Regions from separate parts of the Bacillus sp. FSL H8-0534 genome, predicted to be linked through region 4. Evidence: riboswitches for the same ligand, from Rfam matches in the RefSeq annotation. Region 4 holds a riboswitch; each other region holds the start of a gene.
The links. Region 4 has a riboswitch for S-adenosylmethionine ahead of MHH71_RS22230 (bifunctional homocysteine S-methyltransferase/methylenetetrahydrofolate reductase). Riboswitches for the same ligand answer to the same signal wherever they lie in the genome.
Positions count from the first base shown of each region.

Region 1: linked by a shared signal. The riboswitch ahead of metK (methionine adenosyltransferase) and the one ahead of MHH71_RS22230 (bifunctional homocysteine S-methyltransferase/methylenetetrahydrofolate reductase) in region 4 are both predicted to bind S-adenosylmethionine.
Region 2: linked by a shared signal. The riboswitch ahead of MHH71_RS00905 (M20 family metallopeptidase) and the one ahead of MHH71_RS22230 (bifunctional homocysteine S-methyltransferase/methylenetetrahydrofolate reductase) in region 4 are both predicted to bind S-adenosylmethionine.
Region 3: linked by a shared signal. The riboswitch ahead of mtnW (2,3-diketo-5-methylthiopentyl-1-phosphate enolase) and the one ahead of MHH71_RS22230 (bifunctional homocysteine S-methyltransferase/methylenetetrahydrofolate reductase) in region 4 are both predicted to bind S-adenosylmethionine.

Region 1 covers NZ_JBBOUC010000001.1:3,892,041-3,895,291, forward strand. Annotated here, with positions in the region: gene pckA (phosphoenolpyruvate carboxykinase (ATP)) at 1-1,469, opposite strand, end outside; SAM riboswitch class I at 1,699-1,821, shown strand; gene metK (methionine adenosyltransferase) at 1,986-3,185, shown strand.
Region 2 covers NZ_JBBOUC010000001.1:151,109-154,359, forward strand. Annotated here, with positions in the region: gene MHH71_RS00900 (AAA domain-containing protein) at 1-1,755, shown strand, start outside; SAM riboswitch class I at 1,842-1,946, shown strand; gene MHH71_RS00905 (M20 family metallopeptidase) at 2,038-3,240, shown strand.
Region 3 covers NZ_JBBOUC010000001.1:4,561,142-4,564,392, reverse strand. Annotated here, with positions in the region: gene MHH71_RS23365 (pyridoxal phosphate-dependent aminotransferase) at 1-1,166, shown strand, start outside; SAM riboswitch class I at 1,219-1,324, shown strand; gene mtnW (2,3-diketo-5-methylthiopentyl-1-phosphate enolase) at 1,389-2,633, shown strand; gene MHH71_RS23355 (2-hydroxy-3-keto-5-methylthiopentenyl-1-phosphate phosphatase) at 2,630-3,251, shown strand, end outside.
Region 4 covers NZ_JBBOUC010000001.1:4,372,407-4,375,657, forward strand. Annotated here, with positions in the region: gene MHH71_RS22225 (methionine biosynthesis PLP-dependent protein) at 1-599, opposite strand, end outside; SAM riboswitch class I at 670-782, opposite strand; SAM riboswitch class I at 985-1,095, shown strand; gene MHH71_RS22230 (bifunctional homocysteine S-methyltransferase/methylenetetrahydrofolate reductase) at 1,166-2,998, shown strand; gene metH (methionine synthase) at 2,998-3,251, shown strand, end outside.

The sequences.
Region 1 (3,251 bases), 480 kb from region 4:
GCCCATGTTTGTTCAGGCATTAATACTTCATCAGGTACACCTGGTACATGAAGTGGTACTTCAAGACCGAAGATGTCATGTTTCACTGTTTCAGCGTTATCAAGCTCGCCGTTTAATGCGGCTTGCACCATTGCACGAGTGTAACCTAAGTTCATACGTTTTCCAACGCCGTATTCGCCACCAGTCCAGCCAGTGTTTACTAGGAATACTTTTGCATCATGTTTCTCGATCTTCTCACCAAGCATTTCAGCATAGCGAGATGCATCAAGTGGTAAGAATGGAGAACCGAAGCAAGTTGAGAATGTCGCTTGCGGAGATGTTACGCCGCGCTCTGTTCCAGCTAGTTTGCTAGTGTAACCGCTTAAGAAATGGTACATAGCTTGCTCTTTATTTAATTTACTGATTGGAGGTAATACCCCAGATGCATCAGCAGTTAAGAAAATAATTGTATTTGGATGTCCAGCAACACTTGGTACGACGATATTATCAATCGCATCAATTGGGTATGCAGCACGTGTATTTTCTGTTAATGTAGTATCATTGTAATCTGCAACGCGTGTTTGATCATCAATTACAACGTTCTCAAGTACAGATCCGAATGTAATGGCATCAAAAATTTGCGGCTCTTTTTCATGAGAAAGGTTAATACATTTTGCGTAGCAACCGCCTTCAATATTGAATACACCGTTATCAGACCAACCGTGCTCATCATCACCAATTAATTTACGGTGTGGGTCAGCAGATAATGTTGTTTTACCTGTTCCAGATAAACCGAAGAATAAAGCGACATCGCCTTCTTCACCTACATTTGCAGAGCAGTGCATAGATAAAATATCTTGTTCTGGAAGTAAGAAGTTCATAATAGAGAAGATTGATTTTTTCATTTCTCCAGCGTATTCCGTACCACCGATTAATACGATGCGTTTTTCAAATGAAACCATGATGAATGCTTCAGAGTTTGTACCGTCGATCTCTGGATCTGCTTTAAAGCTTGGTGCAGAAACAATTGTGAACTCAGCTTCATGATTTGTTAATTCTTCTTCAGTTGGACGAATAAATAATTGATGTACAAATAAATTGTGCCATGCATATTCGTTAACAACTTGTAATGGAAGACGATAGTTACGATCAGCACCAGCGAATCCTTTAAATACGAATAATTCTTCTTTTTCCTTTAAGTATTCTAATACTTTTGTATATAATTTATTAAAATGTTCTTCAGAAATCGGTTGATTTACAGGTCCCCAAGCAATCTTATCGGCAACCGACGCTTCTTTCACAATAAATTTATCTTTAGGAGAACGTCCTGTATATTTTCCTGTAGAAGCAGAGACGGCACCAGTAGAAGTTAATTTTCCTTCATTTCTCATTAGTACTTTTTCCACTAATTGTGGAACGCTTAATTGAACCTGTGCATTGCTTCCGTTCAGTAATTCGTGTAATCCAATTTGGACATTCACAGTACTCATATTTATATACCATCCTTTTCATTTTAATGAAATATTTCTCGTAATCCCCATCAAGAGTATAACACAATCATATAAATAATGTATACTATTTATTTATTTTTGTTTGTGCGAATGTATTATTTTCCTATTTATATTTCGTCCAACAAATAATGCGAAAAACTTGTAGGAATATGTGAATATTAATTGACAAATGAATATCATTTCTTTAGTATAGGTTGGGACGGATACTCTCTTATCCCGAGCTGGCGGAGGGACAGGCCCGATGAAGCCCAGCAACCTCACTTGTAACGGTAATAAACAAGTGAATAGGTGCTAAAACCTGTGCGAGGCGAACGGTCTCGAACGATAAGAGCGAAGGGCAAAAAGCAGTATGCAAGTAGCAAATCAAACCTTTCCTCTATATAGGAAAGGTTTTTCTTTATACTTGTGTGGGAGAATAAATGAATGTCGCAGTTTGTGGCAAATTAAGGATGAGTTCCGTACAATATATACGATTACTGTAGGGAGGTTTACCACATGACAAAACAACGTCATCTGTTCACATCTGAGTCTGTAACTGAAGGACATCCAGATAAAATTTGTGACCAAATTTCTGATTCAATTTTAGACGCGATCTTAGCAAAAGACGCAAATGCACGTGTAGCTTGTGAAACAACAGTAACAACTGGTTTAGTATTGGTAGCGGGGGAAATTACGACTTCTACTTATGTAGATATTCCAAAAATCGTTCGTGAAACAATTCAAGGTATCGGTTACACTCGTGCAAAATACGGATTCGATGCAGAAACTTGTGCAGTTTTAACATCTATCGATGAGCAATCTGCTGACATCGCTATGGGTGTTGACCAAGCGTTAGAAGCACGTGAAGGTCAAATGACTGACGCTGAGATTGAGGCAATTGGTGCAGGGGACCAAGGTTTAATGTTTGGTTTCGCATGTAATGAAACAAAAGAATTAATGCCACTTCCAATCTCACTTGCTCACAAATTAGCTCGTCGTTTAACGGAAGTTCGTAAAGATGAAACATTAGAATATTTACGTCCAGACGGTAAAACGCAAGTTACAGTTGAGTATGATGAAAATGGTAAACCAGTACGCATCGATACAATTGTAATTTCTACACAGCATCATCCAGAAGCTACATGGGAACAAATCGATCGCGACTTAAAAGAGCACGTAATCAAAGCTGTAGTACCAGCAGAATTAATGGATGAGGAAACGAAATTCTTCATTAACCCAACGGGGCGCTTCGTAATCGGTGGACCACAAGGGGATGCTGGTTTAACAGGACGCAAAATTATCGTTGATACTTACGGCGGATACGCTCGTCACGGCGGCGGTGCATTCTCTGGTAAAGATGCAACAAAAGTTGACCGTTCTGCAGCATACGCAGCTCGTTATGTTGCGAAAAACATCGTAGCAGCTGGTCTTGCTGAAAAAGCAGAAGTACAACTTGCATACGCAATCGGCGTGGCACAACCAGTATCAATTTCAGTTGATACATTCGGCACTGGTAAAGTATCTGAAGAAGTACTAGTAGAACTAGTTCGTAACAACTTCGATCTTCGCCCAGCTGGTATCATCAAAATGTTAGACTTACGTCGCCCGATTTACAAACAAACAGCAGCTTACGGCCACTTCGGACGTACTGATGTAGAGCTTTCATGGGAACGTACAGACAAAGCAGCAACTTTAAAAGAGCAAGCTGGTCTATAATATAAGAAGAAAAAAGCTTTGCGCGAAGGCGCGAAGCTTTTTTTTTTAGGCATGTTAACACACATT
Region 2 (3,251 bases), 4.2 Mb from region 4:
ACAGGAAAATCTTATAATTTATCACGTATTATTTCAGCGCACTATCAAAAAGGAAAATCAGTACTTGTACTTGCTCATAGTAATGCAGCGGTTGATGTATTAATGAGTGAGGTTACAAAGCAAATAGAAAAAAAAGAAAAATGGACACCAGGGGAAATCGTCCGGTATGGATTTAGTCAACATGAACATATACGTAACCATGAAACGTTGCTTGCTTCTAGATTAGTGGAAACAACGAATGGCTCATGGGGAGAAGAAAAGCTTTATTTAGAAGAAATGCGTCAAGATCTTCGTCAAAAAATCTTATCTTATAAGGCAACTGCTTCTGATAAAAAGCGTATGCAAGAAATTGAAGGAGATCTTAGAAAACAAAGAGCGAAAATTAAAGAAGTAGAAAGAGAATATATTGAAAATGCAAAGGTAATAGGTGCGACACTATCTAAGTGTGCAATTGATTCTCTTATTTATGAACGAACATTTGACTTAGTTGTTGTAGATGAAGTGAGTATGACATATGTACCACAAATCGCATTAGCTGCTTCTCTTGGTAAGCGAATTGTCGTTTGTGGTGATTTTTTACAGTTGCCACCAATTGCGATGGCAAATCATGAGCTTGTTAGAAAGTGGTTAGGAGAAGATATGTTTTATCATGCAGGGATTGTCCAATCCGTAAACAAGTGCGAGACACATCCGAATCTATTTATGCTGCAAGAACAAAGACGTATGCATGCGGATATATCTAAATTTACAAACTCATTTATTTATAAGAATAGAGTGTTCGACCATCCTTCTGTTTCGGCAAGACAAGAATTAGCGAAATTACAGCCGTTTGCAAACGAAGCGACAGCTCTGTTTGATACAAGTTTAATGGGAGCTTACTCTTTAAAAGATGCCGCTTCTGGTTCTCGTTTTAACATTATGTCCGGTTTCGTTGCAATGCAGATGATTTTAATTGGATTATTAGATGGCGTTCAATCGATTGGAGTTGTAACGCCATATCGCGCGCAGTCTCGTTTCTTATCAACATGTATAAGAGAAATATTGCAAAAAACAAAGTATCGAAATACACCTATTCTAGCAGCGACGGTTCATAAATTTCAAGGATCTGAACGCGATATGATGATTTTTGATACAGTAGATAGTTATCCGCAGGAACGTCCTGGCGTGTTATTCTTTGATCATAAGAATCATCGTCTTGTAAATGTTGCGGTAACGAGAGCAAGAGGAAAGCTCATTCAGTTATCGGACTGTCAATATATGCGGAAAAATCTTTCTAGAAAACAAGCGTTATCTCACTTAACTTCTCACATAGAAAGACACGGAAATGTATATGATCGTACAACATCACGTCCATTGTTAGAACGAAAAATTACAAAACGCTTGAGATGGTTTATGCAAATGAATTTGGAAGAGACGAAAGCATTATTAAAAGACATTCTGTCAGCAAAACAAAAAATTATTATTTCGCTCCCAAGTACAAGACAAGTAGATAAAAGGGTATGGCAGGCGTTAATGCGTACAACAGCGCAGGTAACAATCTATAGCGATGGACCAATTCCATTAAAAAATGTGAGAGTACAAAGGCAAAATAAATCACTCCCATTTGTATGTATTGATGATGAGATCTTTTGGGTAGGTGCTCCGTTAACATCGCAAATGATGTTTGAAGGAAGTCCAGAATTCCCTTATATATGTGCAAGAATGCAGGCGCCTGAAACGATTGGCGTTTTAAAAGGATTTTTAGATATTCGTTAAAATCAGATCGGAATTCCTTGACATTTACTCGGAATAAAACTAGAATGAAAATAATTTAATATAATTTTATGAAAATAAAAACGATTTTCTTATCACGAGAGGTGGAGGGACTGGCCCTATGAAACCTCGGCAGCGGATTCAATATGAATACTGTGCCAATTCCAGCAAGTGAAAGACTTGAAAGATAAGAAAGAAGGCCATTTTTGAATCTGTATGTTCAAGCCTCTTTCTATCTTTTAGAAAGAGGCTTTTTTATGTGCAAATTTAAAGGAGGAATGGGAAATGGGAACAAAACAAGTAACGTCACACCGAAATAGTATTACGGAAAGTATAGAAAGAAATAGAGAAAAATACTTAAAAACAAGTCATGATATACATGCGAATCCTGAAATTGGTAATCAAGAATTCTTTGCATCTAGAGCGTTAAGTTTACTTTTAGGAAGTACAGGATTTCAGCTTCAGCACAATATCGCAGGACATGAAACAGGATTTATTGCACGGAAAAGTTCAGGGAAACAAGGGCCGACAATTGCCTTTTTAGCAGAGTATGACGCTTTGCCTGGATTAGGCCATGCGTGTGGTCATAATTTAATTGGTACAATTAGCGTTGCAGCAGCCATTGCATTATCGGAAACAATTGAAGAAATCGGCGGTGAAATCGTTGTATTCGGAACACCAGCAGAAGAAGGTGGGCCGAATGGAAGTGCAAAAGCAAGTTATGTGAAGGCAGGTTTGTTTAACAATATTGATGCAGCACTTATGATTCACCCTAGTGGAAAAACAGCAACAACAAGTCCGTCACTCGCAGTTGATCCACTTGATTTTCATTTTTATGGAAAGTCGGCACATGCGGCTGCTTCACCTGAAGAAGGAATTAATGCATTAGACGCGGTGATTCAGCTTTACAATGGGATTAACGCACTTCGTCAGCAGCTTCCATCAGATGTGAAAATTCATGGTGTCATTACTGAGGGTGGTAAGGCACCGAATATTATTCCGGATTACGCATCAGCCCGTTTCTTTATTCGAGCAGCAACACGTAAAAGATGTGTTGAAATAACTGAAAAGGTACGAAATATTGCAAAGGGAGCAGCTTTAGCTACAGGAACAACAGTAAAAATCAATCAATTTCAAAATGAAATTGATGAATTATTAGTGACGAAGACATTTAATGAGGTGGTTGCTGAGGAATTAGAAAACCTTGGTGAAGATGTAAATCGTAAAGAGAGACTTGGAATCGGTTCAACAGATGCAGGAAATGTGAGTCAAGTCGTACCAACGGTTCATCCTTATATTAAAATTGGGCCGGATAATTTAGTTGCACATACGAATGAATTTAGAGAAGCAGCTCGTTCGGAACTTGGCGATAAAGCATTAGTTACATCCGCAAAAGTATTAGCGTATGTAGCATATCGATTAATTACAGAAGAAGGAACGCTTGATCAAATTAAGGAGGAGTTTAGAGGGGCGCAGCGAAATCAGTAATGTGATTAGTA
Region 3 (3,251 bases), 190 kb from region 4:
TTGTAACATCCTTACCAACACAGTTTTTCGCTTCACTTGTTGCAAAAGTTAACAAAGTAGTTGAAGCAGGTCACGATGTTATCAATCTAGGGCAAGGCAATCCAGATCAACCAACACCGCCGCATATCGTAACAGCTTTACAACGTGCAGCAGAAAAAGCAATTCATCATAAATATCCGCCATTTCGCGGACATGAAAGCTTAAAAACAGCCGTTGCAACGTTCTATGAACGTGAATATGGAGTCAAAGTAAACCCTAAAACAGAAGTTGCTGTTTTATTTGGCGGAAAAGTAGGGCTGGTTGAATTACCGATTTGTTTTACAAATCCTGGCGATCCAATTCTTGTACCCGATCCAGGATATCCTGACTATTTATCAGGTGTCGCTTTAGCAAAAGCAAAATTTGAAACGATGCCGTTATTAGCAGAAAATGATTTCTTACCAGATTACACTAAAATCGATGATACTATTGCCAAACAAGCGAAATTGATGTTTTTAAATTATCCTAACAATCCAACTGGTGCTGTCGCATCAAAAGAGTTCTTTGAGGAAACAATTACATTTGCAAATGAAAATGATATTTTAGTGGTTCATGACTTTGCTTATGGAGCAATTGGTTTTGATGGTAACAAGCCAACTAGCTTCTTACAAGCAAATGGCGCGAAAGATGTTGGCATTGAAGTTTATACATTATCAAAAACATTTAATATGGCTGGTTGGCGCATCGCCTTTGCTATCGGTAACCAAAGTGTAATTGAAACAATCAATTTATTGCAAGATCATATGTATGTCAGCATTTTTGGCGCTGTACAAGAGGCTGCTCGTGAGGCACTATTAAGTTCACAATCTTGTGTAACTGAACTAGTTGATCGCTATGAATCTAGAAGAAATGCCCTTATTTCAGCTTGTCAATCAATCGGCTGGAATGTAGTCGCACCAAAAGGCTCTTTTTTCGCTTGGCTTCCCGTTCCCCATGGTTTTTCATCTGAACAGTTTGCCGATGTATTACTAGAACAAGCACATGTAGCAGTTGCACCTGGAGTTGGATTCGGCAAACATGGCGAAGGCTACGTTCGTATTGGATTACTACATACAGAAGAGCGACTACAAGAAGCTGTTCAAAGAATCCAGAAATTAAAAATTTTCAAAAAACCATTGACATTCTAAAAAAACTCTGTCAAAATTCAGATATCGTAAAAATTCAAACATTTCTAAATACTTCTTATCAAGAGCAGGTGGAGGGACGAGCCCGACGAAACCCGGCAACCGATCTACAATTGTAGGCACGGTGCTAATTCTCGCAGCATTACGCTGACAGATAAGGAGCTGGTTGTAAAAAAACCTCTCCTTAGCTGAGAGGTTTTTTTATTTAACTAGGAGGTTATAAAAATGAGTGGAATAACAGCAACCTATTTAATCCATGATGATTCTCATAATTTAAACCAAAAAGCAGAACAAATTGCTCTCGGTTTAACAATTGGTTCATGGACTCATTTACCACACTTATTACAAGAACAATTAAAACAACATAAAGGCAATGTCATTCATGTAGAACAATTAGAAGAACAAGAGCATGTAAATACGTATCTCGGAAAAAAAGCGACACGTGGACTCATTAAAATTCATTATCCATCACTAAATTTCAGCCCTGATTTACCAGCTATTTTGACAACAACATTTGGAAAATTATCACTAGATGGCGAAGTTAAACTGATTGATTTAACATTTTCAGATGACTTAAAAGAACTTTTCCCTGGCCCTAAATTTGGCATTGAGGGCATTCGAAATCTCTTACAAATTCACGACCGTCCACTTCTGATGAGCATCTTCAAAGGAATGCTTGGACGCAATATAGGATATTTAAAAACACAGCTCCGTGATCAAGCAATTGGTGGTGTAGATATTGTAAAAGATGATGAAATTTTGTTTGAAAATCCATTAACACCGCTCACAAAACGAATTCATTCTGGAAAAGAAGTGTTACTGTCTGTATACGAAACATATGGTCATAAGACTTTATATGCAGTGAATTTAACAGGACGTACATATGATCTTAAAGAAAATGCAAAACGTGCCGCCACAGCTGGTGCAGATATTCTTCTGTTCAATGTATTCTCGTATGGATTAGATGTATTGCAATCACTTGCGGAAGATGATGATATATCGATTCCAATTATGGCACATCCTGCTGTAAGCGGCGCATACGCTTCATCGGAATTATATGGACTTTCTTATCCATTGCTACTTGGAAAGCTACTTCGTTATGCTGGTGCAGATTTCTCTTTATTTCCATCACCATACGGCAGTGTTGCATTAGAAAAAAAAGAAGCTCTTCTTATTACAAGTAAACTAACTAAAAAAGATCAATCTTTAAAACGAAGCTTTCCTGTTCCATCAGCTGGTATTCACCCTGGTTTTGTTCCGTTTATCCTTCGTAATTTTGGCAAGGATGTTGTCATTAACGCAGGTGGTGGTATTCATGGTCACCCAGCTGGAGCGCAAGGCGGTGGAAAAGCATTTCGAGCAGCAATTGATGCCACTTTGCAAAGAACACCATTGCATGAAGTAGATAACACTGATTTACATGCTGCACTGCAATTATGGGGGAATCCATCACGTGGGGTGAAACTATGAGTCTTCAAATTTTTTGTGACTTCGATGGTACGATTACGAACAATGATAATATCGTTGCGATTATGGAAAAATTCGCTCCACCAGAAGCCAAAACGATTAAACAAAAAATTCTATCACAAGAACTTTCTATTCAAGAAGGTGTAGGGGAATTGTTTTCTCTTTTACCTACAAGTTTACAAGATGACATCACTACTTTTATAAAAGAAACAGCGGTGATTCGGGCTGGATTCCAAGAGTTTGCACAGTTTGTCCAAACAAATCAGATTTCACTTCATATTATATCAGGAGGAATGGATTTTTTCGTCTATCCTCTTCTCAAAGGACTAATCAGCCCAGACCATATTTATTGCAATACGACTGATTTTTCAGGGGAAACAATTAAAGTAAACTGGCCTCACCCTTGCGATGAACATTGTAAAAACAACTGCGGTCTTTGCAAATCAACGCTAATTCAGCAATTAAGTTCAAACAGTGATTTTAACATTGTAATTGGAGATTCGATTACAGATTTACAAGCAGCAAAACTGGCTGATAAAGTATTCGCTCGTGATTTTCTCATTACAAAATGCCAAGAACATCAAATTTCCTATACAGCATTTGAAACGTTTTATGACATAC
Region 4 (3,251 bases):
CCACCTAAATACTTTGTTGCGCTGTGAAGGACAATATCTGCGCCTTCTGTTAATGGTTGTTGTATATAAGGAGTGTAGAAAGTATTATCGACAATTAGAAGTAGGCCGTGCCGTTTTGCGACAGTTGCGACAGCTGCAATATCAGTGACTTGCATTAATGGATTGGTCGGTGTTTCGATAAAAATAGCCTTTGTTTGAGAAGTGACAGCTTGTTCTATTTGTTTAATAGATTGTGTATCTACGTATCTACATCGAATATTCCACTTTTCCTCATGTTCCGAAAATAAGCGGTAGGTCCCTCCGTATAAATCTTCTGATACGATAAGTTCATCTCCAGAACGGAATAAGGAAAGAATAAGAAGAACAGCTGCCATTCCAGAACTACAGGCATAGCCTTGTTCACCTTCTTCTAAATCAGCAATTGCGCGTTCTAAAAGACCACGTGTTGGATTTCCTGTTCGTGAATAATCAAAGCCTGTTGACTTTCCAATTCCTTCATGACGATAAGCTGTTGAAAAGTAAACAGGGGGATTAACTGTTCCTGTTGTAGTTTCGCTTCGATTTCCGATTTGTGCTAGTTTTGTTTCGATTGTTGACATGTGAAATTCCTCCTTTATAAAAATAAAAAAAGCCTTCTAAGAAGAAGGCTTTCATGCGAATATAGTCTTCTTCTTATCTGTCAAATCTTTTCACAATTTGCTGGAATTAGCACCTTATTAACGAACGTGTTAATGGTTGCTGAGGTGTCATAGGGCCAGTCCCTCTACCTCTCTAGATAAGAATATTTTGTATGAAATTTTATTATGGTTTTAACTTTACAACAAAAGATAATTGAATTGCAACTTTATTTTAAACAATTTTCATTTTTCTGCTAATTCAATTGACTTTTAGTCTATCCCATGCTAAATTTATGAGAAAATTAACAAAGATTGTTAAAAGGTACACGTATTTCCTTTTAAAACATAGATGAATAATAAAGACAAACTCTTATTGAGAGCGGTGGAGGGAAAGGCCCTGTGAAACCCGGCAACCTTCAAACGAAATGTTTGAAACGGTGCTAATACCTGCAAAACAATTTGTTTTGCATGATAAGAGGAGGATTGATGATGTCCCCCTCTTCAAGATGAAGAGGGGGTTTTTATATTGATAGAAAAGAGGGAGACAAGTGAAAATTCTAGATTTAGTATCAAAAGGAATTGTTATCGGTGATGGCGCAATTGGTACGTTATTACATTCTCATGGTTTGCAAAGTAGTTTTGAAGAATTAAACTTATCTGATCCAGATCTTATTATATCTATTCATAAACAATATGTAGCTGCTGGGGCAGATATTATTCAAACAAATACATATGGTGCAAATGAAGCAAAATTACGCATGTATGGTTTGGAAAATCAGGTCACCCAAATTAATAAAGCAGCGGTTAAACTTGCAAAAGCAGCCGTAACAGATAAGAACGCCATTTTAGGGACCATCGGTGGGATGAAGCATATCGGGGCCGTTACAACGACTGATATGGAACGAGAGTTTATGCTACTTGAGCAAGCGGGAGCATTATTAGAAGAAAAGGTTGACGGATTATTATTAGAAACATTTTATGATGAGTTCGAATTGTTACATGCAGTGAAAGTATTGCGAAAACAAACAGATATTCCAATTATTGCACAGCTAGCGCTTCATGAAGCGGGCGCAACGCAAAATGGAAATGATGTAAATGGAATATTAACGCAGCTTTTAGATTACGGTGCAAATGTAGTCGGTTTAAACTGTCAGTTAGGACCGCTTCATATGACGGAAGCTTTTAAAATGATATCGATTCCTAAAAATGGTTATTTGTCGGCTTATCCAAATGCAGGCCTTCCAAACTATGTAGAAGGACGTTACGTATATGAAGGAAGCCCTGCTTATTTTGAAGAGATGACACCGAAATTTATTGAACAAGGTATTCGTTTGTTAGGGGGCTGTTGTGGTACAACGCCAGCACATATTGAAGGGATGAAGCGTGTAATTGCGAATGTAACGCCTGTTACAGAAAAACAAATTGTTCAAAGACAACAAGTAGTTCATATCCAAACAAAACGTGCTAGCACTCATGTTACCCTTGCAGAAAAAGCGAAGAAGCAAACAACGGTGGTTGTTGAACTAGATCCCCCAAAAACATTAGATACGCAGCGTTTTTTTGAAGGGGCAAGGGCATTGAAAAGAGCGGGAGCAGATGCCATTACGTTAGCAGATAATTCGTTAGCATCCCCGCGCATTTCAAACATGGCAATGGGGGCATTATTAACGAAGCATGATATTCCAGTACTGACGCATTTAACGTGCCGTGATCATAATGTCATTGGTTTGCAATCTCATTTACTAGGTTTATCGGCTTTAGGAATGGAAGAAGTGTTAGCTTTAACAGGTGATCCAGCGCGAGTGGGGGATTTTCCTGGAGCGACTTCTGTATATGATTTGTCTTCTATTGAATTAATTAAAATGATTAAAGAAATGAATGATGGTCGATCTATTTTAGGAAAATCCATTGGTCCAGCGACAAGGTTTTCTGTTGGAGGAGCTTTTAATCCGCACGTGAGACATTTAAAAGCAGCGGTGAAGCGAATGGAGAGGAAAATTGCAGCTGGTGCAGAGTATTTCTTAACACAGCCAATTTACGATGTAGCCTTAATTGAAGAAATATACGAGGCGACAAAACATTTAGAAAAACCAATTTTTATTGGAATTATGCCTTTAGTAAGTAAACGTAATGCTGATTTTCTTCATTTTGAGGTGCCAGGCATTACATTGCCTGAGGAAGTAAGACAGAGAATGGATGGGCATGAAACGCAGGAGTCTGCAATTGAAGAAGGAATTCGTATTTCTCAGGAATTAATTAATGCCGCAATGAAATACTTTAACGGTATTTATCTCATTACGCCGTTTTTGAAATATGAAATTACAGAAAATCTCGTTAAGTATGTGAAAGAAAAGCAAGACGTGAAAGAGGGAATCAACTGATGAGACCGATAGAAGAGAGATTACAACATGATATTTTAATATTAGATGGCGCGATGGGAACGATGATTCAGCAGGCAGATTTAACTGCAGAAGATTTTGGAGGTGAAGAATACGAAGGTTGTAATGAATACTTAGTAAAAACAAGGCCAGATGTTATTTTAGGTATCCATAAAGCTTACATTGAAGCGGGTGCGGATATTATCGAAACAAATACGTTTGGTGCTACGAATATCGTATTGCATGATTATGAGCT